Regions from separate parts of the Microbispora sp. CL1-1 genome, predicted to be linked through region 2. Evidence: riboswitches for the same ligand, from Rfam matches in the RefSeq annotation. Region 2 holds a riboswitch; each other region holds the start of a gene.

Region 1 (7,111 bases), on a different contig from region 2:
TGCACTACGGGCCGTTCGTGATGAACACCCGCGCCGAGATCATCCAGGCGATGGAGGACTACCAGGCGGGCCGCCTGGGCGTCATCCCCGCCGAGCGGGTTCCGCACGCCGACGGACCCCTGTCCACGACGGACTGACCCCAACCGGCGCCCGCCCACCCGGCGGGCGCCGGTAAGCAGGCCGGCCGAGGAGCGCGCCGGGCGCGCTGGGAGGGTGCCAGAGCACGCCGCGCGCGCTGGGAGGGTGCCAGAGCACGCCGGGCGCGCCGGGCGCGTGCCGGAGCGCGTCAAAACGCGCTGGGGCGCGCCCACCCGCCGCTCGGCCGGCCTCACGCGGCGGAGCCGCGATTTCCGCCGTCACTCCGTTCCGAGCCGCCCGCTGATCGTACGCAGCGCTTCGAGGAGATCGCGGGCCGACGGAGCCTGCTCGGGATCCACGAGCCACTGGGACGCCATCCCGCCGAGCAGCGCCTGGTAGAACGCGCCGACGGCCATGGCCTTGCGTTCGTCCGCGGCCGGATCCAGATGTTCGAAGATCGCCGCCAGGCCCAGCTTCGCCTGCCGGTTGGCCGCGGCGAACGCCTCGCGCAGCTCCGGCTGCCGGTCCATCTGGGCGATGAGCTCGAACTGGATGGCCCACAGCGGCCGCATCGCGGCGGACGACTCGATGATCCGCGTCCAGGTCGCCTCGAACCGCTGCGCGGGCGAGCCGCCGAGTGACGCGTCCGCGGCGAGGGTCTGCTCGATCTCCTTTCCCCACTCCTCCATCGCCTCGATGAGGGCCGCGTCGAGCAGGGCCTTCGTCGATCTGAAGTGATAGCCGATGGCGGCGAGGCTCGTGCCGGCGGCCGCCGCGATGTCACGCGCGGTGGTGCCGGAGTATCCCTTCTCCATCAGGCACCGCTTGGCGCCCGCGAGCAGATCTTCCCGGTTTCCCATGCTCAGAGCCTAGCCTACGGTTCACACAAATGTCTTGGACAATCGTGCTAGACAGATGATTAAGACGCTTGTACAGTTCCTGGCATGACGAACATCCTGATCTCCGGTGGAAGCGTCGCCGGGCTGACGCTGGCGTACTGGCTCCGCGAGCACGGCTTCGCGGTGACCGTCGTCGAGCGCGCCCCCTCCCTGCGGGACGGCGGCTACAAGATCGACATCCGGGGAGCGGCGCTCGACGTCGTCTCCCGCATGGGCCTGCTCGACGAGGTGCGGCGGCACAGCACGGACATGCGGGTCGCGCGTTTCGTCGACGCCCGGGGCCGGCAGATCGGCACGATGAGCGCGCAGTTGTTCGGCGGCCGCGAGGGCGACGACGTCGAGATCATGCGCGGCGGCCTCACCCGGCTCCTGCACGCGGCGGCCGGAGACGGCGTCGAGTACGTCTTCGACGACTCCATCACCGCCCTGCGGGAAACCCCCGAAGGAGTGCACGTCACCTTCGCGAACGGCGCTCCTCGCACGTTCGACGTGGTGGTGGGGGCCGACGGCCTGCACTCGAACGTGCGCGCGCTGGCCTTCGGCGAGGAGTCGCGGTTCGTCCACGACCTCGGGCACTACATCTCGATCTTCACGGTGCCGAACCACCTCGGCCTGGACCGCACGGAGATGATGCATCCGGCGCCGGGCAGGAGCACCGGGATGTACAGCACGGCGCGCGCCGACGACGCCAAGGCGATGTTCCTGTTCTCCTCGCCGCCGCTGGAGTACGACCGGCGCGACCCCGCCCAGCAGAAGAAGCTGCTCGCCGGCCTCTTCTCCGGCCAGGGCTGGGAGGTTCCGCGCCTCCTCGACGCCATGGAGGACGCGCCCGACTTCTATCTCGACTCGATCAGCCAGGTGCGCATGGACCACTGGTCGTCGGGCCGGGTGACACTCGTCGGCGACGCGGCCTACTCGGCCTCGCCCGCGTCCGGTCAGGGCACCAGCCTGGCCCTGGTCGGCGCCTACGTTCTCGCGGGCTGCCTCGCCGAGGCCGCGGGAGACCACGCCGCCGCCTTCACCGCGTACGAGCGCGAGCTGCGGCACTTCGTGGAGGAGAACCAGAAGCTCGCCGAGGGCAACCTCAGGGGCATGGTGCTGAAGTCCGCGGCGCAGATCCGGTTCCAGATGCTGATGCTGCGGCTGATGCCGCACCTGCCGGGCAGGAACCGCATGATCGAGCGGGTCACCGAGCCGATCCGCAAGGCCGCGACCGCGATCACGATCAGGGACTACCGGGCCCAGGCCGCGTAGCCACCCGCACGCACCGGCAACATTTCCGGGTTGTCCGGCATCTCACCCCGCATGAGACTGCGCACGGTTCTCGCGACACTCGTCCTGGCCGCCGTTGCGCTGGGCGGGCAGCCCGCGACGGCCGCCACTCCGGTCACGATCGCGTACGCCAGGTGGACGCACACCTGGGAACTGGTGCTGACCGACGGACACGTGGTGAAGGTGCCGGAAGCGCTCGCCGTGGCGCCCCCGACGCGGTCAACCCGGGGGCGCGGGCCGCGTTCCTGGTCAGCGGGGACGGCCGGCGCTTCTTCTACTTCCGCAAGTCGGACGGCCGGTTCGCCGAGCGGACCCTGCACGGCAGGGAACATGTGATCCGCGACCTAACCGTGGCCACGACCGGCGAAGAATGGCCGTCGGTGTCGTACGACGGCGGTTTCGTGGTCACCAAGACCTCGGCACCGGGCCTGGGAGCCCTGCTGGACCTGCGGAAGGGCAGGAGCCTGCCGCTGCCCGGAAAGACGGACACCTGGAACTTCGCGGGATTCAGCCCGGACGGCGCGCGGCTGCTGATGCAAGGGGAAGACGGCCGGATGACGGTGTTCGACCGGGGGCTGCGCACCCGCCTGCGGTCGAAGACGCGGCTGTGGGCGACGGCCCTGGCGAACGACCACGTCACGGCGGCGGAGCCGGTCGGCTCGTGGCCGAAGTCGCGCACGCTGCGCCTGGTCGACCTGCGCACCGGCAAGGCGAGCCGCACCGTGACCGTACGGCTCCCGCGCGGGCGGCGGATCGACGACCTCGACTTCGACAAGGCGGGACACCTGGTCGTCCGGTCGAAGACCGAAACCGGAGTGACGGTCTACCGGGTCTCGAAGACGACCGGCGTGGTGACGCGGGTGCGGAGCCTGGTCAGGCCCGACGCGAAGATCTGGGTGCTCCCCGGTGACGACGCGTACGAGCCGTGGACGGAGAAGAAGTGACTCCGGCCCTTCCGCGACGTGTGAACGACTCCCCTCGGTCAAACGTCGTACTGGTGAGCGGAAGGGGAAGCATCGTGCGCACCGTACTCGTCTCGGGCATATCGGCGATCGGGCTGGCGTTCCTGCCGGCCGCGGCGGCCTCGGGAGCGGCCCACCAGGGCGGCCAGGCCGGGGAGACCGCGCCCACGTGGCGGCTGGCCAAGGTGAACACCCTGCCCGGGGACGACGTGCTCGACGACGTGACGGTCCTCGGCAACGGGTCGGTGTGGGCGGCCGGCCACCGGGTCGTGAACGGCACGCGGCGGGGCCTGGTCGAGCGGTTCGACGGCCGATCGTGGAAGGTGCTCCCCGGCAGCCCGTCGTACGAGCTGACGGCCGTGACCGCCGGCTCGGACAAGAACGTGTGGGTCTTCGGCCCGGGGAAGGCGAGCCGGTGGAACGGCCGGACATGGACCACCTTCTCGCTCGGCAGCGGCTTCTCCACGACGGACGCCGACGGCACGGGCGCGAAGGACGTCTGGGCGGTCGCCGACTCCTCGGCCTCGGCCAGGCACTGGAACGGGTCGTCGTGGCGGAGCGTCCCGCTGCCGGCCCACGCCGCCGCCGTCGACGCGTACAAGGCCGGTGACGTCTGGGCGGCGGGGGCCAAGGGCACCCGTCCCGCGATCATGCGGTGGAACGGGAAGTCCTGGGCGCTGGTGCCCACCCCCGCGATCAAACTGCCCGCTCGCGACGCCGCCGCGGTGCTCACCGACATCGCCGTCCTCGGCCCCCGCAACGTGTGGGCCGTCGGCGGCGTGAGCTGGGAGGGCGCCGACGACCAGGGCGACGACAAGATCTACGACCGCCCCCTGGTCATGCACTGGAACGGCCGCTCGTGGACCGCCTCGGTCGGCGCCGTCAACGCCCAGCCGTACACGGAGGTGGAGCCCGACGGCGCGGGCGGCGTGTGGATCGTGCAGAGCGACTGGAACTCCACCCTGTGGCATGTCACGGGTTCGACGTGGCGGAGCACCCCGATCCCCCGGAAGGCCGGCACCGACGCCGCCCTGTTCTCGATCGCGCGCAGGCCCGGGACGACGACGCTGTGGGGCGCCGGGTTCACCGCGCCGCAGGGCGACCCCGACGACCCCTCCGCCAACGGCGCCTTCTGGCGTACGAACTAGCCATCCGGCAGGTCACGCCCGCTCGTGCAGGGCGGCAGCCGGGCGGCGCAAGCGACGATCAACGCCCCCCGGACCACAGGCGGGCAGCCGAGGGGCCGAAGGCCGCCAGGGTCAGGATGTACGCCGCCGACAGGGCTTACTCGCCTTCCTCCGCAGGTCAGGCCCACCATGGGACGAGCGTGACCAGCGCCACATCTCTTCCGCAGATGCACTCTGACCTGCAACTTCGCGCATTTGATCCCTTTTATGCGCTTCTTATCCTTTTGATGCTCTTTGCGGATATATGGGGCTCTTGGTAGTTTCCTTGCCCATCGGCGGGATCCACGTGACCTCGTCGTTACGAACCCGGCCCCGCCGGGTTCGACCATCCACAGTCGCCGTCGCCCCGCCTCTCCGCCCCCCTGGGCGCCGGTGATGCCGAATCCGAGCAGCTAGGAGGCTCGGAGCCGGGGAACCAATCGACCTTCGACGAAGGTCTGGGGTGAATCGGCGCGCCGGCGCCGTAGGGCGATCTTCCCTGCCCGAATCCGTCAGCTAACCCGGTAGGCGCAAGCGGAAGACCAAAGGGAGAGATCCTCCTGTCCACCAACTCCACCACTCTGCTCCGCATCGCCTGCGTCACGATCGGTAGCGCGGCGCTCACCGCGTCGGCCGGAGCATTGAGCGCACTCCCCGCAGCCGCCGCGTCCGCGACGGTGACATCCCCACCCCCGGCCCCCGCCCCCGCCCCCGCCCTCACCTCGGCGGTCATCCCGCCCGTGCCCCCCACAACGACCACCCCCCTGCATCCCGCGCCCGTGGCCGAGAACTCCGCCACGAGGAAGCTCACCAAGGCGGCTCTCCAGCAGGAGAAGGCCGAGCGCGCCATCAAGGTGGCGAAGAAGCAGCTCGGCGACCCGTACGTGTGGGGCGCCACGGGCCCAGGAGCGTTCGACTGCTCCGGGCTGGTCCAGTTCGCCTGGCGCAAGGCCGGCGTCAAGCTCCCGCGTACGACGTGGGCGATGCTCAGGCACGCCAAGAAGAGGGTCTCGCTGTCGCACCTCAAGCCCGGCGACCTCATCTTCACCAGTGGCGGCGGCCACGTGGGCATGTATCTCGGGCACAGGAAGGTGATCAGCGCCCCCCACAGCGGCGCGGTGGTCAGTGTCGACAGGCTCAACGCCTATTGGAGGGGCAGCTTCCTCACCGCCGTACGCCCCGGCGTCTGACCCGGGACGCCCTCGGTGGAGACGCGCCGCCGCGCAGCGCATCTCCGCCGAGGGCGTGGCCGGAGGCTACGCGTCCTCCACGACGAGGCGCCGGAGCAGGGCCAGCAGGGTCGCGCGGTCCGCGTCCGGCAGGGCGGTGTAGCACCTGGCGAGCACCTCGTCGGCGACCTTGTGCCCGGCTTCCAGGACCCGCTCGCCGGAAGGGGTGAGATGGTGCTCGATGCGCCTGCCGTGCCCGGGCCTGCGTTCGATCCATCCCTGGGCCACGAGCCGCCCGGCGAGGGTGCCGAAGGCCTGCTCGGTCTGGAACGTCGCCGCGGCCAGCTCCCGGGCCGACGCCCCGGGGGTACGGCTGATCGCCCGGAGGGCGTCCCACTGGGCGAGCGTCGCGCCGATCGCCGACAGCCCGCTCTCCAGGGCCCGGTGCTGCCGATATTGGACCTGTTTGACCGCCCGCCCGAGTTGTTGCAGATCGCGACCTGTCCCTCACCATGTCGGAGGCCGGCACCGGCAGACCGGCCCTGATCCTGCACGGCGGCGGCGGCCCCGCCACGGTCGCCGGGCTCGCCGGGCACCTCTCCCGGACGGCACACACCCTGACGCCCGTGCATCCCGGCTGGGACGGCACCGACCGTCCCCCGTGGCTCACCGGCATCGACGACCTCGCCCTCGCCTACCTGCACTGCCTGCATCGCCTGGGGTTGCGCGACGTTCTCGTCGCCGGCTCCTCCCTCGGCGGCTGGACCGCCGCCGAGATGGCCGTACGCGACACGGCGGGGATCATCACCGGGCTGGTGCTGGTCGACGCCGTGGGCGTGGACGTCCCCGGCGAGCCGATCCGCGACTTCTTCGCCCTGGACGCGCGCGGCGTGGCCGAATACGCCTGGCACGACTCGCAGCGCTTCTACGTCGACCCGGCCGGCGTCCCCGCCGACCAGCTCGCAGCCCGGGCGGCCGACATGGCCACCATGCGCACGCTGGCGGGCGACCCCTACATGCACGATCCCAAACTGCTCCGCCGGTTGCGGCACGTCGACGTGCCCGCGCTCCTGGTGTGGGGGAGAGCGACCGGATCGTCACCCCCGCCTACGGAGCCGCCTACGCCGGCGCCTTCGCCAACGGCCGGCTGGAGGTGATCCCGGAGGCCGGTCACCTGCCGCACATCGAACAGCCGGCGGCCACCTTCGCCGCGATCGACCGCCATCTGCACGCGGCCGGTTCGCCGGCGACCAGCGCTTAGCCCGCAGTCACCCGCCCGCAGTCACCCGCCCGCAGTCACCCGCCCGCAGTCACCCGCCCGCAGTCACTCTGCGGTCCTGCGGGCGGAAGCCGCGAGCCGGTCCGCGAGCGCCGCGACACGGTCGCGCAGCTCGTCCGGCCGCTCGATGACGAACGGCCGGTCGAGTGAGGCGAGCACCGGAGGCAGCCAGTCGAGCCGCTCCGCGCGCACCTCGACGCGGAGCCAGCCCTCGTCCCCGGGATCCGCCAGGGTCGCGACGGCGGCGGGAAGCCGGGCGCGGATCTGCTCGACCGTCCCCTGGATC
Region 2 (7,111 bases):
ACGACAGCGGGCCGTACGCACCCGGCCGGGGAGACGATCGCGCTGGTGTCCGAGCGGTGCATCCCGCCGTCGATCATCGTCTCGGCGGACGGCAGGAGGTTCACCGACGAGTCCGTGCCGTACGTGAACTTCGTGCACGACCAGGGCGCGGGCGGGCACGTCCCGGCCTGGTTCGTGATGGACGCCTAGGCACGGGCGCGTTATCCGTTCGCGCAGATCATGCCGGGCATGCCGGTGCCGCAGGAGTTCTACGGCCAGGGCATCGCTTTCCGGGCGGACACCTTCGCCGAGCTGGCGGGCCGGATCGGTGTCCCGGCGGGCGCGCTGGCCGAGACCGTCGAGCGCTTCTACGCCTTCGCACGCACGGGCAGGGACCTGGACTTCGGCCGCGGCGACAGCGCGTCAGGCCTGGGCGAACATCTGGTCGTAGCCGCCGGAGTGCCGGCGGCCCGCCATGAAGCCGAGGAACCGGCGGACGAATTCACCCCGGGTCAGCCGCCCGTCATCATCGTCGTCGCCCGAGTCGTGGTCGAACGCCGTACGGAAGAGAGACCGGTACTCCTCAGCATCGATGGTCTGGTCGTCATCGGTGTCGGTGACGTCGAACAGTACCTCGGCGATCCTGATGAGCGCCGGGCCGGCCAGGGCGGCGGAGGCCGCGGCGTACTCGTGGCCGGTGATGCGTCCGTCGCCGTCGGTGTCCAGCTCCTGCTGCAGCTCCCGCCACCAGTCGGCGAAGGCCGCGAACAGGCGGTCCTCGTCCTGAGTCTCCAGGTCGAGGCGGGTGGCGATCTCCCTGGCCATCGCGGCGAGGTCGGGCCAGTCGAGGTGGCCGTCGCCGGTCTGGTCGAGGACCTCGGAGAAGAACCGCGCGGCGGATCGTACGGCGGAGCCCCCGGTGGCGGCCGCGGAGGTGGTGGCGGTGCCGGCCGCCTCCGGGCCGGGTGTGAGGAGGCGCAGGAGCGCCCCCGCCTTGGGAGCCTGCCCACGTAGGGGTCCATGAGGGTGAGGAACGACTGGAACTCGGCGTACAGCCTTTCCAGGACCGGACCGTCGAGGGACTCGCCGCTCAACCGGCACATCGTGACCGTGGACTCGAACAGCGTCGCCACCACCCAGGCGCGCGCCTCGGAGTCCGCGGCGTTGAACGGGCGGCCCTCGGCGTCGGTGCCGGTGATGCGCGCGTGGAGGCGGTTGAGCCGGGCCGCCTCCCGCTGCCGCACCCGGATGTCGGGGTCCACTATGCGCTGCGCGCTGAGCACGGTGTTGCGCAGCCGGCGCCACGGGGGCGCGACGAAGGTCGAGTTGGTGATCAGCGCCGCGCCGATCTGCGGGTGCGCGGCCTCCAGGACGATGGCCCGGGTCGCCACCAGCCCCCAGCGCGTCTGCCGGGTCAGCTCGTGGAGCATGGATCCCGGTGCTGCGTCACTCATCGACGTCCCTTTCCTGTCGGTGTCGGTGCCGAGACCGGTGCCGAGATCGGTGCCGAGATCGGTGCCGGTGTGGCGCCGAACCGGCGGTGGCGCCGCCGGTAGATCTCCAGGCACTCCCAGAAGTGCCCGGCACGGAAGTCGGGCCACAGCACCCGGGGGAAGACCCATTCGGCGTACGCCACCTGCCAGAGCATGAGGTTGGAGATGCGCTGTTCGCCGGAGGTGCGGATGACGAGGTCGACCTCCGGCATGTCGGGTGGGGCAGACGAAGGGCGAAACTCTCCTCGGTGACCTGCTCGGGCGGCACGCCGTCGCGGATCAGCGACCTGGCGGCCTCGACGATGTCGCGGCGGCCGCCGTGGACAGCGGCCTCGGCCGCCCGATGCCCCTCGGTGTGGGGCAGGGACCGCTGCGCGGCCCACCTGCCGTTCCCGTCCATGACGCACGCCACATGACGGGGGACGCTTCTCACCCTCACGGCGACGAGACTTGCACAGTCGGTGAGAGATCGACTACTTACCGTTGTTAGCCACGGCTTTTACTTCGAGCGGGTCCGGACCAGGTGCTGCCGCGTTGTGCCAGGTAAAGGCGTGTTTTGTCCTGTTTACACCATTCTGGTGGATTGTGTACCTTTAGGGCACACGGTATGGGGTAACGACCCGCCTCCGGCGACCCATCCCTTGCCGTGTCGTTGCCCGGTCCGCGTGGTCCCATGACCGCGCGGCCGCCGAATCCGCGTCATGTGGAGCCGGGGACCCACTCTCTTTGGGGTGAATCGGAGCGCAGGCCCCCAGATGCGCCCGTAGGGCACTTCCTGCCCGAACCCGTCAGCTAACCCGGTAGGCGGCATGGAAGCAAGGAGTCAACCTCGTCATGTCCACCCATCGGCTCTCCCTCGGGGGCCGGCACTCGCGCCGGCGCCTGCGCTCCGCCCTCGCGGCGGCGACCCTCGCGGTCTCGGCCGCCACGGCCGGCATCACCGCGGCCGTGGCTCTGCCCGCCGCCCCGGCGTACGCGAACCCGCACACGTACGGTCAGGACGTCTCCGGCTACGAGGCCGACCACGACTGGATGAACAGCCGCGCGCAGTTCGGCTTCATCAAGGCCACCGAGGGGACCGACTGGGTCGACTCGTCCTTCCCCCGGCACTGGCGGGAGCTGGCCAAGAAGGGCATCGTCCGCGGCGCCTACCACTACGGCCACCCCTCCAACGACCCCATCGCCGAGGCCGACCACTTCCTCAGCGTGGTGAACTCGCAGCCGAGCAAGCCCGGCGACATCCTGGTCCTCGACCTGGAGACCGCGGACGGCGAGTCCGTCGAGCAGGTCAACAAGTGGGCCAAGACCTGGCTGGAGTATGTGACGGCCAAGACCGGCACCAGGCCGATGTTCTACAGCGGGTGGAACTTCGCCAACAAGTACGGCCGCGGCCTCGGCCAGTACCCGCTGTGGGTGGCCCACTACAGCAAGGCCCCCGGCGACATCACGCCGCCCGCCGACTGGAAGACCTGGGCCATCCACCAGTACACCGATGAGCCCATCGACCAGAACGTCTCCTCGCTGACGCCCGCCCAGCTGCGCGCGCTCGGCCGCCGATAACGCCGCCGATAACGCCGCTGGCAGCGCCGCCGACAGCCCGGCGTCCCCCGGGGCGGATCGCCCGCCCCGGGGGACGCGCCGGGAGCCGTACCGGCCTCAGACCACCGCGCCGGAGTCGTCGCGGCGTACGGGCCTGACCCGGGGCGCGGCGGGAGCCGGCGGCGCCTGGCCGGAGCGCCGCTCCAGCGCGATCGCCACCGGCCCGGCCACGAACGACGACGACAGCGTGCCGGCGACGATGCCGATCAGGAGGGCGACGGCGAAGTCGCGCAGCGAGTCGCCGCCGAACACCGCCAGCGCCGCCAGGATGAACAGCGCCCCGAGCCCGGTGTTGACCGTGCGCGGCGCGGTCTGCAGGATCGCGGCGTTCACCACCCGGCCGAACGGCTCGCGGCGGCGCACCGGCCACAGCTCGCGCACCCGGTCGAACAGCACGACCTTGTCGTTGACCGAATAACCGATGATCGTGAGCATCGCCGCCAGGAACACCCCGTCGATCGGCCTGCCCATCCAGGCGAACGCGCCGACGACGACGGCCGCGTCCACGAACAGCGCCGCCACGGCCGCCGTGCCGAACGTCCACCGGAACCGGAGCGCCAGATAGACGAGCTGTGCGGCGAGCGCGACAGCGAGCGCGATGATCGCGTTGCGGCGCAGCTCCTCGCCCAGGCTCGGCCCGATCAGCTCGTCGCGCTGCTTGGCGACCTCGCCCACGCGCCGGTCGAGCGCCTCCTCCATGCGGACCACGTCGTCGGCGCTGATCTGCCCGGTGCGCACCGAGAGCGCGTCGTCCGACCGCTGCACGACGGCCGAGGGGAACCCGGCGTCCGCCACCGCCTGCCTGGCCGCCGCGACGTCCACGGGCCTGCTCGTGCCGAACTCCACGATCCGGCCGCCGGTGAACTCGACGCCGTAGTTGAGGCCGCGGGTGACCAGGCCCGCGCCCGCGACCACGAGCAGCCCGGCCGCGACGGCGAGCCACAGCCGCCCGCGCCGCATCAGGTCCGGGTCGCGCCGCGTCAGCCACGTCCTGACCCGGCCGATCGAGCCGATGCCGGACGCCCGCGGGCCGATCCTGCCGATCAGCGCGGCGGTGAGCACCCGGGTGATCAGCATGGCCGAGACCAACGAGGCCAGCACGCCGATGGCCAGCGTCACGCCGAAGCCCTTCACCGGCCCCGAGGCCAGCCAGAACAGCAGCCCGGCGGCGAGCAGGGTGGTGATGCCGGAGTCGGCGATCGCGCTCCAGGCGTTCTTGAAGCCCCGGTCGAGTGCCGCCTTGAGGCCCCGCCGGGGCGCGTCGCCGAACTCCTCTCTGGCCCGTTCGAAGACCAGCACGTTGGCGTCCACCGCCATGCCGATCGCCAGGACGAACCCGGCCAGGCCGGGCAGCGTGAGCGTGGCCCCCATGGCCACGAGCCCGGCGTACGAGATCAGGCCGTAGCAGGCGAGCGCGACCGCGGCCAGCACGCCCACCAGCCGGTAGACCATGCCGATGAACACCGCGGTCAGGATCACCCCGGCGACGCCGGCCTTGGCGCTCGCCGCGATGGCGTCGGCGCCGAGGGTCGGGCCGACCGTACGCTGCTCGACCAGCTCAAGCGGCACCGGAAGCGAGCCGCCCTTGATCAGCACCGCGAGGTTCTGCGCCTCCTGCGGGGTGAACGACCCGGTGATCTGCGTGGTGCCGCCGCCGATCCCCACCCCGCAGGCGATCGACTCGTCCACCTGCGGCGAGGAGATGATCTCGTTGTCGAGGACGATGGCGACGCGGCGCTTGTGGTCGCCGAGCGGCGCGCAGGCCGCCTCGCCGGTCAGCTTCCGCCAGGGACCGGGTTCCTTGAAATCGATCGTGACGAACCAGCCCGGCCCCGCCTGGGGGTCGCTGCGCGCGGCGGCGTCGGCGACACCGGCCCCGCTGAGCGCGACCGGCCCGAGCTTCAGCTTCCGGCCGCTCTCGTCCGCGATCGCGTCCGTGTCACCCTCCTCGGCGGCGCTCAGCACCGGATGGAAGTTGAGCTGGGCGGTCTTGCCGATGACCGCGGCGGCCTCGCGCGGGTCGAGCACGCCGGGCAGTTCGACGATGATCCGCTTCTCGCCGGAGCGGACCAGGGTGGGATCGACGACTCCGAGGGCGTCCGCCCGGCGCCGGAGCACGTCGAGGGCACGGTCGGCGGCGTCGGCGTCCGCCTTGACCGTGGGAGAGTCTCTCGTCTCGAAGACGAGCTGGGTGCCGCCGCGCAGGTCGAGGCCGAGGCGCGGCGCAATGGTGAGAGCGAGCAGCAGTGAGATCGCGATGACGGCGAGCGCCGCCACCGCGCGCCACAGGGGCGCACGGGACATGAAGCCTCCACAGGCGTACGAGTGGGACGAGTGAGAGCGGTCTCAGTACGCCGTGGAGGGAGGGGCGCGGGCCGCGGCGGCGCGACGCGTGCGCTGGGCGGGCGGGCCGTCGTGACGCGGACCGGCCCGGGTGACCCGGGTGCCGCCGCGCGGCACCGCGGGGTTGGGCAGCACGACCGGCCCGCCGGTGGCGCCGGAGCCGGCCCCGCCCGTCCGGACGCGGGCCGGATCACCCTGAGCCGGCCGCGTGGCGTGGGCAGGGGCGCAGACGCGCGTGCCCATGAGCCGTGTGTGCGTGAGCCGTGCCCCGTCACGCGCCGGTGCCGCCACGACGTGGCGGGCGGCGGGGCGATGAACCGTCCCCCACGCCGTCCCCCACGCCGGCGCGTGCGCCGACGCTGACGCCGGCGTGCCGCCGGAGGTCAGGAGGATCGCGTGCAGCAGGAGCAGCAGCGCGGCGGTCAGCCCACGTCGCACGACGGTCTCCCCCTCCCGCGTCCGCCCGGTCTTGCGGCCACCGTAGCCGGTTCCGGGCGAGCGTGCCCGCGGGAGACGGGCCCAGAAACGGGCACAGGAACGGGCCCAGAAACGGGCCCAGAAACGGGCACAGAACACGGGCGCAGGAAACGCGGATGACCGTTTCGCGAAGGTGGGTTATGGTCGGTCACATGGCGACCTTGCGACGTGGCACGTGCGGGTCCACCGCCTTCACGTTGGTGGTGGGCCTGCTGATGCTCGCCCTCGCACTGGTCGCCTCCACGCCCGCCTGGTATGGCGGCGATCCCGCCCAGCGCGCGCCGCAGGCCGCCGCCGAGGTGTGGACGCCGGGGGCGTGGACGCCGCAGTCGGCGACCCTGCCCACGAGCGCCGCCGGTGCCGAGCACCTGCCGTTCCCGTTCCGGCCGCGCGTCGCCGTGGCCGCGGCACCCGTAACCCCGCCGGGGCCCGCCCGGCATCACGAGGACATCGTCCTCAGCCCCCAGCAGACCGGTCATCGCACCGCCGGCTCGCGCAGCCCGCCACAGGCCATCTGAGACAAGCGCTGTAATCCGCGCCCTGTGACATGAGCGCTGTGACATGAGCGCTGTGACATGAGCGCTGCGACACGGGATTTCGCGTAGCCGCGCCCTGTCACGGGCGAAGCCTTCCCATCACCGTCGTACGCGGGCCGTTCCCGCGTACTCGTCTCGCGTACCGGCAGCCCCGGTGCGCCGAAGGCGCGCGCCCGCGCGCCCACATCATCTTTCACCTGGAGTGATGCCGCCTATGGCAGAGATCAGGTCGCCGCGTCTCCTCATGGAGGAGTGCCGGCGGTATTCCGCGCAGATGTCCGAGCTGCGCACGCTGCTCGAGGAGCGGCTCCACGCCGCCGTGGGCGAGGCCGCCACGATCGAGGTCGCCGAGATCGAGGCGGCTCTGGAGCGGATGGAGCGCGGCCTCTACGGCACCTGCACCCGATGCGAGGCGTTCCTGCCGCTCGACCGGCTCCGGCGCATGCCGCACGTGCAGGTCTGCGCGTCATGCGCCGGAGAGACCCGGTTGTCGGCATGACGGCCCACAGTCGAGAACACTCGAAAGGACCTCGACGATGACCACCAGTGACGAGTTCACCGCGATCAGCGAGCCGCAGACGCAGGCCATGCGCGCGGACCTTGAAGAGCAGCTCCAGTGGCGGGAGGTGCAGCTGCGCGACCTGCGGGCCGCCGTCGACGGCGGCAACGACGACACCGCGAGGC
Region 3 (7,111 bases), on a different contig from region 2:
CATGATCGGCATGCTGCCGCCGCGTGCGTCCGACGAGCCCGGCAAGCTGCGCAGCGTCTCCACCGGTCCCTGGCAGGGCCTGATCGAGAACGCGCGGGCGGTCGCGTCCGAGGAGATCCGGCCGGGCGACGAGGGCCGGGTCTTCTACCGCAAGCCCTGGTGGCAGAAGGTCATCATCATGACCGGCGGCCCGGCGATGAACTTCGTGCTCGCGTTCGTGCTGTTCGCGGTCGTGATGATGGGCTTCGGCGTCCGTGAGCTGACCCCCGTCGTGGCCTCGGTGTCCAAGTGCGCCATCCCGGCGGCCGAGGCGGACCACCGGGACTGCCGCGACAGCGACCCGCTGACGCCCGCCGCCAAGGCCGGTCTGCGGCCCGGAGACCACATCGTCGCCATCGGCGGCACGCCGGTCACCGACTGGGAGGCCGCGCAGCGCCTGATCCGGGAGCACGGCGCGGGGGTGACCACGCTCGGCATCGAGCGGGGCGGGCAGCGGACCGACCTCCAGGTCGACCTGATCGCGCAGGACATGCCCTCGCTCACCGACCCGGACAAGATCGAGAAGAACGTCGGCTTCCTGGGAGTGAGCCCGACCACCGTCGTGGTGAAGAAGGGCCCCGGTTATGTCGTCGGGCAGATGTGGGAGCTGACCGAGCGCACCGCCGTCGCTATGGTCAACATCCCCAAGAAGATGGTCGGCGTGTGGAACGCCGCGTTCTCGGGGGAGAAGCGCGACCCGAACGGGCCGATCGGCATCGTCGGGGCGGGCCGCATCGGCGGTGAGATCGCCGCCTCCGACCTCTCGGTCGAGAACAAGATCGAAATCTTCATCAACCTGCTCGCCGGGCTGAACCTCGCCGTGGGCATGTTCAACCTGATCCCGCTGCTGCCGCTGGACGGCGGCCATATCGCCGGCGGGCTCTGGGAGGGCGTCAAGCGGGCGTTCGCGCGGGTGCGCCGCAGGCCCGTCCCCGGTTATGTGGACGTGGCCAAGGCGCTCCCGCTGACGTACGTCATGGCGGCCCTGCTGGTCGTCATGGGCGGCCTGCTCATCTACGCCGACCTCGTCAACCCGGTCCGCCTGTCCGGCTGAGGGAGGCCACTCGCCGTCGGGGGCTACTCGCCCGTCACGCCGTCGACGCGCTCGCGCAGCAGATCGGCGTGGCCGTTGTGGCGGGCGTACTCCTCGATCATGTGGCACATGATCCACCGCAGCGAGTAGTGGACGCCGTCACGAGTGGACGCCTTCGTCATGGCGTCCAGGTCGGCGCAGGCCTCCTCGGCCGCCCGCGCCTGCTCGATCTCCGCCTGCCAGGTCGCGAAGGCCTCCTCGGCCGACGCGGTGTCCACATTGTCGAACTCGCCGTCCGGGTCGTCGGCACTGAAGTAGATGCCGCCAAGATCCTCGCCGTTCAGCCGCCTCCGGAACCAGGCCCGCTCGACGTCGGCCATGTGCCGTACGAGGCCGAGCAGCGACATGCTGGAGGGCGGCACCGAGCGCAGCCGCAACTGCTCCTCGGTGAGGCCCCGGCACTTCACGGCGAGGGTGTCACGGTGCCAGTCCAGCCAGGCGCGCAGCATCTCGCGCTCTCCCGCGACGACGGGGGGATCGATACGTGTGTCGGTCATCCCGGCATCCTCCCCCGGACCCGGCGCGTAGTCACCCCGATTAGCGGGCGGAGGCACCCGGCGGTTCTGCCCGTCCCGGCACCCCCCTCCTGAGCGCGGTTCATGACGTAGCCGAAGGCCGGGCCGCACGCCGGGCCTGCACCCGACGGGAGGCCGAACCCGGCCGTCTTGACTCGGATTCGGACAGGTAATTGATCAGACTTGTGTAATTGTGGCGAATGTGATCAAAATCAGTTCAGCCTTCAACTACTTGGTTGAAGCGTCACACCGTACGGATGAGGAGAGGCATGAAGCGCACCATCTCCGTTCTCACCGTCGCCGCCGGCGTTCTCGGCGTCACGCTCACCGGCGCCGGCCCCGCGCTCGCGGACACCTCCGCAGTGGACTGCTCCACGGGCGGGTACACCTACGTCGTCAACAAATACGTCCCCACCAACGTCGAGTCGCCGGCGGTGGACAATCGCCTCTACAACATCGCCGGTCCGACGGCGTACACGCACGAGGTCTGCCTCGACATCCCCGACAACGAGACGTTCACGATCGAGGTCCGGATCGGGCCCACGGGGTCACAGCAGGTCATCGTGGACGACAGGCCCGGGGACAAGATCTTCCGCTTCTCGCCCGGCACCAACACCTTCTGGCAGGTCTACGGCACGCTGACCGGGCCCGGCAGCACCTACCTCTACTACACCTGGCACGAGAAGCAGATCCCGGCCTGACCCGGAGCGGGCCGGCCGCCTCGCTCGCCGAGGTGGCCGGCCCACCCCGCGAGTGCCCTGGCAGGTCAGTACATCGAGATGTGTACGTGGTCGTAGTGGTTTGCGGTGATTCCGCCGCGGTCGGACATGAGCCGCCAGCCGGGACGGCCGAGGTTGTAGATGCGCTGCTGCCAGATCACGTACATGACGCCGAGCTTGGGGCCGTTCTTGATGGCCCAGTCGGCCAGGCTGTCGCCGAGCGCCTTCATCTCGGGGGAGGGCATGGCGCCGCCCGAGCTCATCATGAAGTCGCAGGCGCGCCCGAGAGGATGCTCGCCGCTGTTCTCCGCCCGGTAGCAGCCCACCGGGAACCGCAGGCTGAAGTGGTTTTCGACCTCGGTGCGCATGAACCTCATCCGGGGCGTGATGTTGTCGGCACCGCTGGGCAGCTCCGGTGCCCACGACCCACCCGGGAGCTTTCCCGGCGCGATCGGGATCAGCGCGTCGAGCTTGTCCTTGATCTCGTCGATGAGGTCCTCGGCGTCCTTGCGCTGTACGGCGACCGCCTCGGCCTGCGCCTTCAGTTGCGCGGTCAGCGTCTTGGCGGCGTCCGCGGCCTGCTGCCGGGCGTCGCGGACCCGGTCGAAGTGCGCGAGCCGGGCGGCCTGTTCCTCTTTGAGCTGGTAGTTGAGCGCGGCGGTGTTCATGTCGGGCAGCGCCATCGCGCTTTCGGTCTGGTAGCGCAGCCCGGCCATCTGCCGTACGGCGTCGCTGGCGGCCTGGTAGTCGGCCTGGGCCCTGGCCAGCCGGTCGCGAGCCGCCTTCTCCTCCTCACGGGCCTTGGCGAGGGCGACACGCTTGGCGTTGTAGTCGGCGATCAGCCGGTTGACCTTCTGCCGCAGGTCCGACAGCTCCTTCTTGAGCTGTTTCTCCGTCGGTTTGGGCTCGGCGACGCCCGGCGCCGCCGTACCGAACACGAGGACGGCGGAGGCGAGCACGCCGACAGCCAGGGGGAATGCGCGGGGCAGAGCCCACTCCTCTCCATCTGCCGACCGGGTTAGCTGACGGGTTCGGGCTGGAGGAGCCCGGGCAGGCGACTGCCTTGACCCCAGGTGCGTGATTGGGTCCCCGGTTCCCGGGCGGGGCGCCCGGGATTAGGCGTACCGGTTGTGACGGCCGGTGTCAGGGATACTAGTGGTAAAGAAACCGTCGCTGCCACCAAAGCCGCAATCAATCGGAGATCAGGCCGTTATCGCCTCGCGAAGCATCCGGGCGGCCTCCTCGGGCAGCACGTCGTTGACGAACGCGCCCATGGCCGACTCCGATCCGGCCAGATACTTGAGCTTGTTGGGCGCCCGCCGGATCGTGAAAAGCTGCAGGTGAAGGTAGGCGAGGTCGCGCCGGTAGGTGACAGGAGCCTGGTGCCAGGCCGCGACGTACGGCATGACGGCGCCGAACAGCCCGTCCAGGCGGCGCAGCACCTCGATGTAGAGCGGCGCGAACGCGGCTCGCTCCTCCGGCGACAGCGCCGGGATGTCGGGCACCTGGCGGTGCGGGTAGACGTGCACCTCGAACGGGTAGCGCGCGGCGGCGGGCACGAAGGCCGTCCAGTGCTCGTTGGCGGCCACCACCCGGGGGCCCTTCCGCTCGGCGGCCAGGACATCCGCGAACAGGTTGCCGCCCTGATGACGGGCGGCGGCGTTCAGCATCTGCCGGGTGCGCGGCGTGACGTACGGATAGGCGTAGATCTGCCCGTGCGGGTGCGGCAGCGTGATGCCGATCTCGGCGCCGCGGTTCTCGAAGCAGAAGACCTGCTCCACGCCGGGCAGCGAGGACAGCTCGGCCGTACGGTCGGCCCACGCCTCGACGACCAGCTCGGCCTGCTCGTCGCTCAGCGAGCTGAACGACGCGTTGTGGTCGGAGGTGAAGCAGACGACCTCGCAGCGCCCGATCCCCGGACGCACCTCGCTCAGCCCGCCCACCTGCTCGTACGAGCCCGTGTTGAAGCTGAACGACGGGAAGCGGTTCTCGAACACCGCCACCTCGTACGGCGAGGGGATCTCCGAGCCGGGATGACCCGGGCAGAGCGGGCACTCCTCCGCCGACGGCAGGTGTGTGCGTGTCTGGCGATGCCGGGCGACGGCCACCCACTCGTCCATCAGGGGGTCGTAGCGCAGCTCGGAGGCGAGCGGGCGCGGCGGCAGGTCCCTGGTGTCGATGGCGCTGTGGTCGGCGTCGTCGCGCCGGTCGAAGTAGATCAGCTCACGGCCGTCGGCGAGATGGGTGATGGTGCGCTTCACAGAGCGGTCTCCAGCTTCACGGTGCGATCTCCGGCTTTCACAGTGCGGTGTCCCGGGTCGGAGCGGGCTTACAAGGGGGTCGGTGCGGGTTTGCGAAAGGGGGACACGGCGGGCGCGCGGAGGCCGGGGGATGCACCGGGTTTACTACAGGCGTCGGAGGACGTGCGGCGGGCCGGCGTCACAGCGCGGTCTCCAGCTCGGTCTCCCCGGACGGATCGACGAGGAGGAGCTCGCCGGCGTGCTCCGACAGCGCGTCGCGTGCCTCCTCCGGCAGGCCGACGTCGCTCACGACCACGCCGGCCTCGTCGAGGGCGGCGATCGTGCTGAAGCCGATCGTCCCCCACTTGGTGTGGTCGGCCAGGACCACGAGCTGCTGGGCGGCCGCGATGAGGGCGCGGTCGGTCTCCGCCTCCAGCAGGTTGGGCGTGGTGTAACCGGCCCGGACGCTCATGCCGTGCACGCCCAGCATGAGCGTGTCGACGTTCAGGGAGCGGACGGCCGCCACGGCCACCGGGCCGACCAGCGCGTCGGAGGGCGTGCGCACGCCTCCCACCAGCACCACGGTCTGGTCGGGCCGTCCCGCGCGGTGGAAGACGTCGGCCACCTGCACCGAGTTGGTGATCACGGTCAGCTCGGGCACGTCCACCAGATGGTGGGCCAGTGTCCAGGTCGTGGTGCCGGCCGAGAGCGCTACGGAGCTGCCCGGCCGCACGAGCAGGGCGGCCCTGCGGGCGATGGCCTCCTTCTCGGCCTGCTGCCGCACCGACTTGGCCGCGAAGCCCGGCTCCTCCGTCGAGCCCGTGCCGGTGGCGGTCGCCCCGCCGTGCACCTTGACGATCAGGCCGCGTTCCGCGAGGACCTCCAGGTCGCGGCGGATCGTCATGTCCGAGACCCCGAGGTCGCGTACGAGCTGCGCGACGCGCACCCCGCCGGTCCTGCGTACCCTCTCAAGGATCGCCTGCTGCCGTTGCTGGGCCAGCATCCACCACTCCTCTACAGATTCAAACAAATTATGCCTCACGAACGTGGAGACATGTTGAGTTGGGGTACGCCTCTTGCCGCCCGTGGTCCCAGGGAGGACAGTGGGCGAAAGCCGTACTCGACGGAAGGCGGTCGTCATGGGCAGACGCGCACGCAAGTCGAAGGCACGCAAGAAGAAGAAGGCCAACCACGGCAAGCGGCCCACCGGCCGATAGGCACTCTTTAGGGGTTCCTGCCCCAGGCGGCGAGCAGGTGGGTCTGCTGGTCGGCGTCGGCCGGGACGCCCTGCTCGTCCCCGAACACTCCCGCCTCGCGGTAGTCCTCCCGTGCTTTCTCGAACCACTCCGAGCATGAGGCGACGAGCTCGGGGTCGAGCCGTTCCGGCCCGCCGATGGCACGTGCCAGATCCCAGGTGTGGATCAGCGCGTCCGCGAACAGCTCGGTGATGTACTCCTCGCCCAGCACGTCGCCGAAGGACAGGTGGGCCACGCTGGTCAGGGCGCCCTCGGCGTACACCGCCTGGACCGCTCCCTGCGCGGACGCCTCGAACGCCTTGACCGGGTCGTCGCCGAGCACGTCGCCCTCGAAGGCGTCCCCCACCTCGGCGACCGTACGGCCGGACAGCAACTCGGGGGCCCACAGGTTCTCGGCCACGACGTGGTTGACGAGCCCCCGGACGTCCCAGTCGACACAGGGGGTCGGCAGCTCCCACTGCCCGCGGCGGACGAGATGGAGACGGGCCCCGAAGCCATCCAGCGCCCTGCGGTACGCGTCACGGATGTCGATCATGTCCCCTCCTCGCCACGAACTCCCGATTCGAACGTAACTCTTCTCAACGATCAGTCATACACGCTCGACAGGGAGGGAACGCCCGGGTCAAGGGAGGTGCTGCTCCACCCAGACGATCTTTCCGTACGGAGTGGGCCGGGTGCCCCACCGGTACGCGAACCGCTTGATGAGCTGCAGACCGCGGCCGGTGTCCTCGTCGGGGGTGGCCGTGCGCGGGGCGGGAGCGGCGGGGGAGCCGTCGACGACCTCGACCACCAGCGTCCGGCCGCGCAGCAGACGCAGCTCGATCGGCGGCCAGCCGTGTTTGAGCGCGTTGGTGACCAGCTCGCTCACGATGAGCTGGGTGCTGTCCACCAGGCCGCTCAGCCCCCACCTCTGCAGGGTGCTGCGGACGAAGCGGCGGGCGTGCGACACGAACCGCGGGTCGGACGGCAGCGGGCAGGTCGCCACCTCGTCCGGGTCGAGGTCGCGCACCCGGGCCACCATCAGGGCGATGTCGTCACGTTCATGCCCCGACCGCTGGCTGCTGATGATCACGTCGCACATGTCCTCCAGGTCCTCGACCGGACCGGCGAGCAGACGGCGCAGCCCCATGATCCCGGCGTCGAGGTCCCGCTCCCGGCTCTCCACGAGGCCGTCGGTGTAGAGGGCGAGCACGCTCCCGGGCGGCAGGACCATCTCGCGCGACTCCAGCGGGTCGCTGCCGATGCCGAG
Region 4 (7,111 bases), on a different contig from region 2:
GTAATCCTCGTCTCTCCAGCGGCCTTACCGGATGCACTCGAAATCGTACCCAGAATGCCGACCCCGCCGGTCACCGATCCCGGGCCGTCCGGTCGTTTCAGCCGCTTGCGCGCTTCCCCGGCCACGGCCGGCGACGGGGTCACGCCTCCCACAACATGCCGTAGCCGCAGGTGAGGAACCTGACGATCCGTACGGACAGGCGTGGGGGAACACGCGTCAAGCGGCAAACACACCCCGCGGAAAAGGGCCGGACCGGGGACGTACGGCCGTTGAAGAGCTCGGCTGAAACGAGGAGCCGCGTCACGGCGGCCGGATCTTCACAAGGAGCCCGGCACCCTTCTCGTACGGCGTGCACGCCTTGCGTGATATACGCGCAAGCAGATCGTCACAGCCCGGAAGCCTCGTAAAAAGAGTGGACCACCGGTTCCGTCAAGATCGACAAGAGGGAGGTCCGAAGATCGAAAAAAGGAGCGGGGGGCACAATCACGCGGACGGCCCGGACGGTCGTGGCGCCGGAGTTTCCCACGGCCAAACGATCCCCGCATTCCGCGGACGCCGCCTCCGGGCGGCCGGAGCGGGCGGGCATCGGGGAGTGCCATAAGGGCCTGTGCGGCTCCATACGGCCCCATAAGCGCCCCTGACGGTTCCTTAAGCCGCCCGTGGGGGATATGACCCCGGAGACGGCGGGGGCGAGTCTTAAGGATTGGCGCCGGGGGCGGTCTCGCGGTCATTGGGCACCTCTCGGGACGGTAACCCAAGCATGACATGCCCCGTAGAGGCCGCAAGGATTTTCCGTCACAGCCACGCGGGCGCGGTGCGATCGGAGCCATAGCGACCCATAGAAAAACGGGGCCGATGGTCCGTTCCATCGACCCCGTCCGTCGTCTTACTTGACCTTGACCACTACGGTGTTGGCGACCTTGTCATGGAGCGCCTGATGCAGCGGCTTGTCCCACAACAGCCACAGCACGTTCAGAAGAGTGCCGAGGTTGGCGATGTAGGTGATAACGGGAATCCACTGCAGGAACTCGAAAGCGTAGAGCACGCCGGCCCGCTTGAGCGCCGCGTCCTGCGGAAGCCCACCCGCGTCGAGAGTGCCTCCGACCCGGACGACCTTGATGCCCATGAGTTTCTTGCCGAGCGTCTGGCCCTGTGCCCGCAGCATGAGGAATTCGTAGACGACCATGACGAGGCCGCCCAGGATCGCCGTGAGCAGCGACGCCAGGAAGTAACCGCTTCCGGGGTTGTAAACCCCGCTCCTAATGTCGACGCTCGCGTTGGTGACGACGATGGCCGCGACCACGACCGTGATGATCCCGAGCGGAATACCGACGATCACGCCATCGATGATGCGGGCGACGAGACGCTGCCACCACTCCGCGAGCGGAGCCGGGGCGCCGGGCGGGATCGGGCCGGCGGGCGCGTACGGCTGGCCGTAGCCGGGCTGACCATAGGCGGGCTGGCCGTACGGCTGCTGGCCATAACCGGGCTGCTGCCCATAGCCCGCCTGGGGGCTCGGCTGGGCGAACTGCTGCTGCCCGTACTGGTCCTGGCCGTACGGCTGCTGGGCCTGCGGCTGGCCGTAGCCCTGCTGGCCGTAACCGGGCTGCTGCTGAGCGCCGTAGCCCTGCTGCTGGCCGTACGGCTGCTGCGGGCCGGTCTGACCATAGCCCTGCTGGGGGTGACCCTGCTGCGGCCCGGTCTGGCCATAACCCTGCTGCTGCCCATAGCCCTGCTGCTGGCCGTACTGGTCCTGACCATATGGCTGCTGGGCCTGCGGCTGGCCGTAGCCCTGCTGGCCGTAACCGGGCTGCTGCTGAGCGCCGTAGCCCTGCTGCTGGCCGTACGGCTGCTGCGGGCCGGTCTGACCATAGCCCTGCTGGGGGTGACCCTGCTGCGGCCCGGTCTGGCCATAACCCTGCTGCTGCCCATAGCCCTGCTGCTGGCCGTAGTCCTGGGGACCGGTCTGCTGGCCGTACTGCTGCTGGGCCTGCGGGGCCTGCTGACCATAGCCCTGCTGGCCGTACGGCTGCTGCTGGGCGCCGTAGCCCTGCTGCTGGCCGTAGCCGCCCTGAGCGGGGTCGTAGGCGGGCGGCTGCTGCGGACCCGTGTGCTGCCCGCGATAGCTGACCACCGTGACGTCGGGGTCGTATTCCTGGGGTTGTCTGTCCGTGTTGTACCCGGGGTTCGATGACGGCGGTGGCGTTCCGTCCGACTCGTCCTGGGGGTACGGCGGCTGTCCGGTGCTCACCGTGTCACCTCGTTTCGAAGACGCATGCGCCGCACGTCTGTAGCACACGCTGATATTGCCAAAAGTAGCGACAGGCGTATCAACAGTCACCTTTGCAACAGTCGACAACCACCGTCAAGATCGATGATCAATGCCCATCAATGGTGATCAATGACGGTCGAGGTGCAGCAACATCCGGGTGTTCCCCAGCGTGTTCGGCTTCACGTGCTCCAGGTCGAGAAACTCGGCGACACCCTCGTCGTACGACGCCAGGAGCTCCGCGTAGACCTCAGGGGAGACCGGGGTGCCCTGGATGGGCCGGAAACCGTGCCTGGCGAAGAAGTCCACCGCGAACGTGAGGCAGAAGACCCTCCGCACGCCGAGGTCCCTGGCGGTCTCGATGAGCGCGGCGACGATCCGGTGGCCGATGCCCCCGCCGCGCGCCGCGGGGTCCACCGCGACGGTCCTGATCTCGGCGAGGTCCTCCCACAGCACGTGCAGCGCGCCGCAGCCGACGACCTGCCCGGCCGTCTCGGCCACCCAGAACTCCTGGACGTCCTCATACAGCGTGACCGTGCTCTTCTTGAGCAGGCGGGGCCCGTTGCCGGAGTACGCGTCGACGAGACGCCGGATCGCCCGGACGTCCGGCGTCCTGGCCCGGCGCACCGTCACGGCCGTGGCACCCGACTCACTGGGCGTCTGCGCGGCGACCTGCTCCATGACCGGTCAGCCTAGCCGCAGCGCGGCCTGATCCCATGCGCGGAGCGTCCCCCGGATAACGGTCATCCCCAAACGCCAGACCCCACATGAGTTCTGACCGTGTGTAGCCGCCCGGACGCGGACGGACGTACGGTCACACCCCAAGGCCACTGTCCACTTTTGTCCCAGTTTTTTCACCAGCCCGAGCAGCACATCCAAACTCTCGGATCGCTCCAAACCCCTGTGAACACGGACGTTTCACAACCGATCCCGTGATCCGACCGTGATCCTTTGGTTGTCAAACCTAGACGGGTTTCGGAGTTCTGGTTGAGCAAGAACTCGCGGTGCACTATCGTCCAGCGACGATGCCGGTCATCGTGAGCGCTCGCGGCGACCGGGCGCCGAATCTTCGAAGCACCGAGTGCGAAGGGGAGCCGGGGACCCAACTGCAGGATCCAGGATCGGTTCGGTCTCAGATCGACAAGGGGTGAATCCGCCAGGTAGGGCTACTCCGGCCCGAACCCGTCAGCTAACCCGGTAGGCGCTCAGCAGCGCCCCGCCGTACGGCCCCGTCTCGACGACGGGCCCGCCGCGGGGCGCACATGGGAGAGGAGCTCGGTTGCGCATGCGTGGCAAGAGGCCGGCGGGCAGGCACGCCCGCGGCCGGCGATCCGGATCCGGCACGGCCGGTCCGGGTCCCCTCCGCCGTTTGGCGTTCGTCGGACTCGCGATCAGCGCGATCACGTTCGGCGCCCCGGTCGTCAGCGCCACCGCCGACCCGAAGCCGAGCCTCAAGCAGCTCACCAAGCAGGTCGAGGACCTCTACGACGAAATCGAGACGCTCACCGAGCAGTACAACGGCGAGCGGGTGCGTCTGAAGGCGGCCGAGCGGTCCGCCGACCTCGCCAAGAAGAACCTCGCCAAGAGCGAGGCCGAGCTGGAGGTCCGCCGGCAGAAGGCGAGCGCCCTCGCGCAGCACTCCTACATGACCAACGGGCTCGGCAACGCGCTCGCGCTCATCGACAGCGACATCGACCCCCGGCGCTACCTCGACCAGGCCTCCACGACGTACGCGCTGGAGCTGCAGCAGAGCCAGGAGGTCGCGGAGGTCACCAAGGCCATGGACGCCGCCGCGCGGGCCAGGCAGAGCGCCTCCGCCCGGCAGGCCGAGGTCAAGAAGCTCCTCAGCGGCCTCGACGCCCGGCGCGACAAGATCACCAGTCTGATCAAGAAGACCGAGAGCAGCCTCTACCGGCAGGTCTCCCAGACGATCGGCAGAGAGACGCGCACGAGGACGGACTTCCCCATCATCGGTGACGGCAAGGCCGCCCAGGCGGCGCGCTGGGCCCTCGCGCAGCAGCTCAAGCCGTACGTGTGGGGCGCCGATGGGCCCGGCTCCTTCGACTGCTCCGGCCTGGTCATGGCGGCCTACCAGTCCGTCGGGATCAGCCTGCCGCACTACACGGGCGACCAGTGGACGGCCGGCACGCACATCCCGCGTGACCAGCTCCGCCCCGGCGACCTGGTGTTCTTCTACTCCGACCTGCACCACGTGGGCATCTACATCGGCAACGGCTACATGATCCACGCGCCGCGCACAGGAGACGTCGTCCACATCGCGAAGATCGACGGCCGGCCGTTCGCGGGCGCGGTGCGCGTCGCCGACTGAGTCTCTGGCCACGGGGCCTCTGACCACGGGGCCTCTGACCACGGAGCCTCTGTCACAGGGGCCTCGGTCTACGGAGCCCTTCGTCTACGGAGCGCCTCGGTCTGCGAGGGCCTCTGTCTGCGGGCGCTCTTCCACGGAGCCTTCCCGGGGGCCTTTCCGGGGAGCCTTCCCGGGGAGCCTTTCCGGGGGCCTTTTCGGAGAGCCCCTCCTCCGTTGGAGGGGCGCCGGTCCCTTTCGCAGCGAACGCGGCCGGACAACGCAGTCGGATAACGCGCTTAGATGAAACACTCAGATGAGGCGGCGGCGTGCCGCCCAGGCGACCGCCTCGATCGCCGTCGCCACACCGATGCGGTCGCAGATGCACCGCAACCGGCGCCGCACGGTTCGGCCGCTGACGTCGAGACTGCGGCCCACCCGGTCTGCTGTCACTCCCTTGGCCAGCTCCGCGAGGAGAAGCAGATCCTCTTCGGTGAGACCGGCACGCTCAAGGTCCGAGGCAGGATTGTCACCTCGGTAGACGACCTCGGGAACACCCATCGTCCGCCCTCCCCCACGACGATGTCGTCGGCCCACCCTTCAGGGAAGGTAAACGCCTCGCCTGAAGGTCGTCAAGGTCGGTGGCCGGAGCGGCGGTCGTACGCCTGCCTGGCCGCTTCGACATCCTCCATGTGGATCTCGGCCCAGCGCTTGATCGCTTCGAGCAGCGGCATGAGGTCCTCGCCCAGCGGCGTGAGCCGATAGTCGACCCTCACCGGCACCGACGGAGTGACCGTGCGTGACACCAGGCCGTCGCGTTCCATCGTCCGCAACGTCTGCGTGAGCATCTTCTGGCTGACTCCGGCGATCGTCCTCGCCAACTCGCTGTAGCGGCGCGGGCCGCCGGCGAGCGCGGTGAGCGCCAGGCTCACCCACTTGTCGCTGAGCGTGTCGAGCAGCTTCCTGGACGGGCAGGTCGCGACGTAGGCGTTGTAGCGCTGACGCGCCTCCTCGCGCCGCTCGGCCGCCGTCTGAGTCGCCATGTCTTCCCTTCTCCTCCCTTACGCACTTCCAGGTGCCTTCTTACCGAAAGAGAGTAGATCTTCCTACGCTCCGTGCCATCGCGAAAGGAGAAAGACGCTCATGAGAGCACTGATGGCACGGGATGGAGCCGTACGGATCGTCGACGTGCGGGAGCCGGATCCGGGGCAGGGGCAGGTGCGGATCAGGGTCGAGGCGGCGGCCGTCAACCCCGTCGACCTGGCCACGGCCGCGGGCGTCCTCGCCGACAACGGGCTCATGCCGCACCAGGAGACGTACGCGCTCGGCTGGGACGTCGCGGGCGTGGTCGACCGGGCCGGGCCGGGGGTGACGGGTCTGCGGCCGGGCGAGCGGGTCATCGGGCTGTCGGACCGGCTGACCGACCCGCTCAAGGCCCAGGCGGACCTGGTGGTGCTGGACGAGACGGCGGTGGCTCCCGCGCCCGTGGGGGTGGCCGCGCCCGAGGCGTCCACGTTGCCGCTGAACGCGCTCACCGCCGTCCAGGCACTCGACCTCGCCGGGCTCGCCGAGGGCGAGACCCTGCTCGTCACGGGGGCGGCGGGCGGCGTCGGCGGCTATCTCGTGGAGCTGGCCGTGGCGCGGGGGCTCCGGGTCGCGGCGGTCGCCGCGCCCGGCGACGAGACGGTGGTGCGGGGCTTCGGCGCGGAGTGGTTCGTGCCGAGGGGCGCCGACCTGGCGGCCGCGGTCAGGGCCGCCGTTCCCGGCGGCGTGCACGGCCTGGTGGACGCGGCGCTCGTCGGCCTGCCCGCGCTCGACGCCGTGCGCAACGGGGGCGCGTTCGTCGCCGTCAACGCCGGGCTGGCCCCCGTGCCGCTGCGCGGCATCCGGGTCTCCACGGTGTTCATCCGCGCCGACGCGGCCCAGCTGCGGGACGTCGCGAAGCTGGCCGAGGCGGGACGGCTGAGCCTGCGGGTCGCCGGCACCTACCCGCTGGAGCGGGCGGCCGAGGCGTACGAACGCCTGCGGAAGGGCGGCCTGCGCGGCCGGCTGGTCCTGCTGCCCTGAGTCTCCCGATCCCCTGCGTTTCCCGATGCTCTGGGTTCCCGGCGCGCTGCGTTTCCCGATGCTCTGGGTTCCCGGCGCGCTGGTTTCCCCTTCCGGCATGCCCGGCCGGGCATGCCGCGGGCCGGACGGCGATGCCGTCCGGCCCTTTTGTCGAAGGCGGCGATCAGGCGCGGCCGAGGAGCTCACGCACCCGGTCGCGGCCGACGGCCAGCAGCAGCGTGGGCAGCCGCGGGCCGGTGTCGCGGCCGACGAGCAGCCGGTAGAGCAGGGCGAAGAAGGCCCGCTGGGCCGCCTTCAGCTCGGGCGTGGCCGCCTTGGCGTCCATGTCGAGCCCGGCCTGCACCTTCGGCACGCCGTAGACGAGCGTGGTCAGCCCGTCGAGCGACCAGTGCGCGTCGAGTCCCTCCACCAGCAGGCGCAGCGACTCGCGGTCCTGCTCGCCGAGCGTGTCGAGCAGCTCCTTGTCGGGC

What was found. A riboswitch is a leader RNA that binds a small molecule or an ion and turns the genes downstream of it on or off. The one in region 2 is predicted to bind cyclic di-AMP.
Region 1: another riboswitch for cyclic di-AMP. It lies ahead of HCK04_RS15385 (C40 family peptidase); the one in region 2 lies ahead of HCK04_RS17575 (GH25 family lysozyme).
Region 3: another riboswitch for cyclic di-AMP. It lies ahead of HCK04_RS26755 (hypothetical protein); the one in region 2 lies ahead of HCK04_RS17575 (GH25 family lysozyme).
Region 4: another riboswitch for cyclic di-AMP. It lies ahead of HCK04_RS33710 (C40 family peptidase); the one in region 2 lies ahead of HCK04_RS17575 (GH25 family lysozyme).

Annotation. Positions count from the first base shown of each region.
Region 1 covers NZ_JAATEK010000010.1:169,262-176,372, reverse strand. Annotated here, with positions in the region: gene HCK04_RS15410 (pirin family protein) at 1-137, shown strand, start outside; gene HCK04_RS15405 (TetR/AcrR family transcriptional regulator) at 357-938, opposite strand; gene HCK04_RS15400 (FAD-dependent monooxygenase) at 1,023-2,231, shown strand; gene HCK04_RS15395 (hypothetical protein) at 2,384-3,193, shown strand; gene HCK04_RS15390 (hypothetical protein) at 3,268-4,359, shown strand; cyclic di-AMP (ydaO/yuaA leader) riboswitch at 4,765-4,923, shown strand; gene HCK04_RS15385 (C40 family peptidase) at 5,157-5,567, shown strand; gene HCK04_RS43605 (MarR family winged helix-turn-helix transcriptional regulator) at 5,634-5,963, opposite strand; gene HCK04_RS15375 (alpha/beta hydrolase) at 6,059-6,703, shown strand; gene HCK04_RS15370 (YafY family protein) at 6,871-7,111, opposite strand, start outside.
Region 2 covers NZ_JAATEK010000013.1:36,575-43,685, forward strand. Annotated here, with positions in the region: gene HCK04_RS41190 (hypothetical protein) at 46-189, shown strand; gene HCK04_RS42455 (hypothetical protein) at 403-1,080, opposite strand; gene HCK04_RS43635 (undecaprenyl diphosphate synthase family protein) at 1,430-1,684, opposite strand; gene HCK04_RS42465 (hypothetical protein) at 1,721-1,888, shown strand; cyclic di-AMP (ydaO/yuaA leader) riboswitch at 2,149-2,294, shown strand; gene HCK04_RS17575 (GH25 family lysozyme) at 2,307-3,032, shown strand; gene secD (protein translocase subunit SecD) at 3,129-5,375, opposite strand; gene HCK04_RS17585 (hypothetical protein) at 5,418-5,852, opposite strand; gene HCK04_RS17590 (hypothetical protein) at 6,044-6,409, shown strand; gene HCK04_RS17595 (TraR/DksA C4-type zinc finger protein) at 6,642-6,926, shown strand; gene HCK04_RS17600 (TraR/DksA family transcriptional regulator) at 6,964-7,111, shown strand, end outside.
Region 3 covers NZ_JAATEK010000026.1:91,597-98,707, forward strand. Annotated here, with positions in the region: gene HCK04_RS26740 (M50 family metallopeptidase) at 1-1,093, shown strand, start outside; gene HCK04_RS26745 (DinB family protein) at 1,117-1,629, opposite strand; gene HCK04_RS26750 (hypothetical protein) at 1,917-2,348, shown strand; gene HCK04_RS26755 (hypothetical protein) at 2,414-3,325, opposite strand; cyclic di-AMP (ydaO/yuaA leader) riboswitch at 3,360-3,498, opposite strand; gene galT (galactose-1-phosphate uridylyltransferase) at 3,569-4,627, opposite strand; gene HCK04_RS26765 (DeoR/GlpR family DNA-binding transcription regulator) at 4,806-5,609, opposite strand; gene HCK04_RS26770 (TIGR03086 family metal-binding protein) at 5,831-6,397, opposite strand; gene HCK04_RS26775 (SpoIIE family protein phosphatase) at 6,485-7,111, opposite strand, start outside.
Region 4 covers NZ_JAATEK010000044.1:1,283-8,393, forward strand. Annotated here, with positions in the region: gene HCK04_RS33700 (RDD family protein) at 887-2,251, opposite strand; gene HCK04_RS33705 (amino-acid N-acetyltransferase) at 2,399-2,950, opposite strand; cyclic di-AMP (ydaO/yuaA leader) riboswitch at 3,335-3,488, shown strand; gene HCK04_RS33710 (C40 family peptidase) at 3,639-4,598, shown strand; gene HCK04_RS33715 (LuxR C-terminal-related transcriptional regulator) at 4,887-5,135, opposite strand; gene HCK04_RS33720 (helix-turn-helix domain-containing protein) at 5,207-5,617, opposite strand; gene HCK04_RS33725 (NADP-dependent oxidoreductase) at 5,718-6,641, shown strand; gene lysS (lysine--tRNA ligase) at 6,805-7,111, opposite strand, start outside.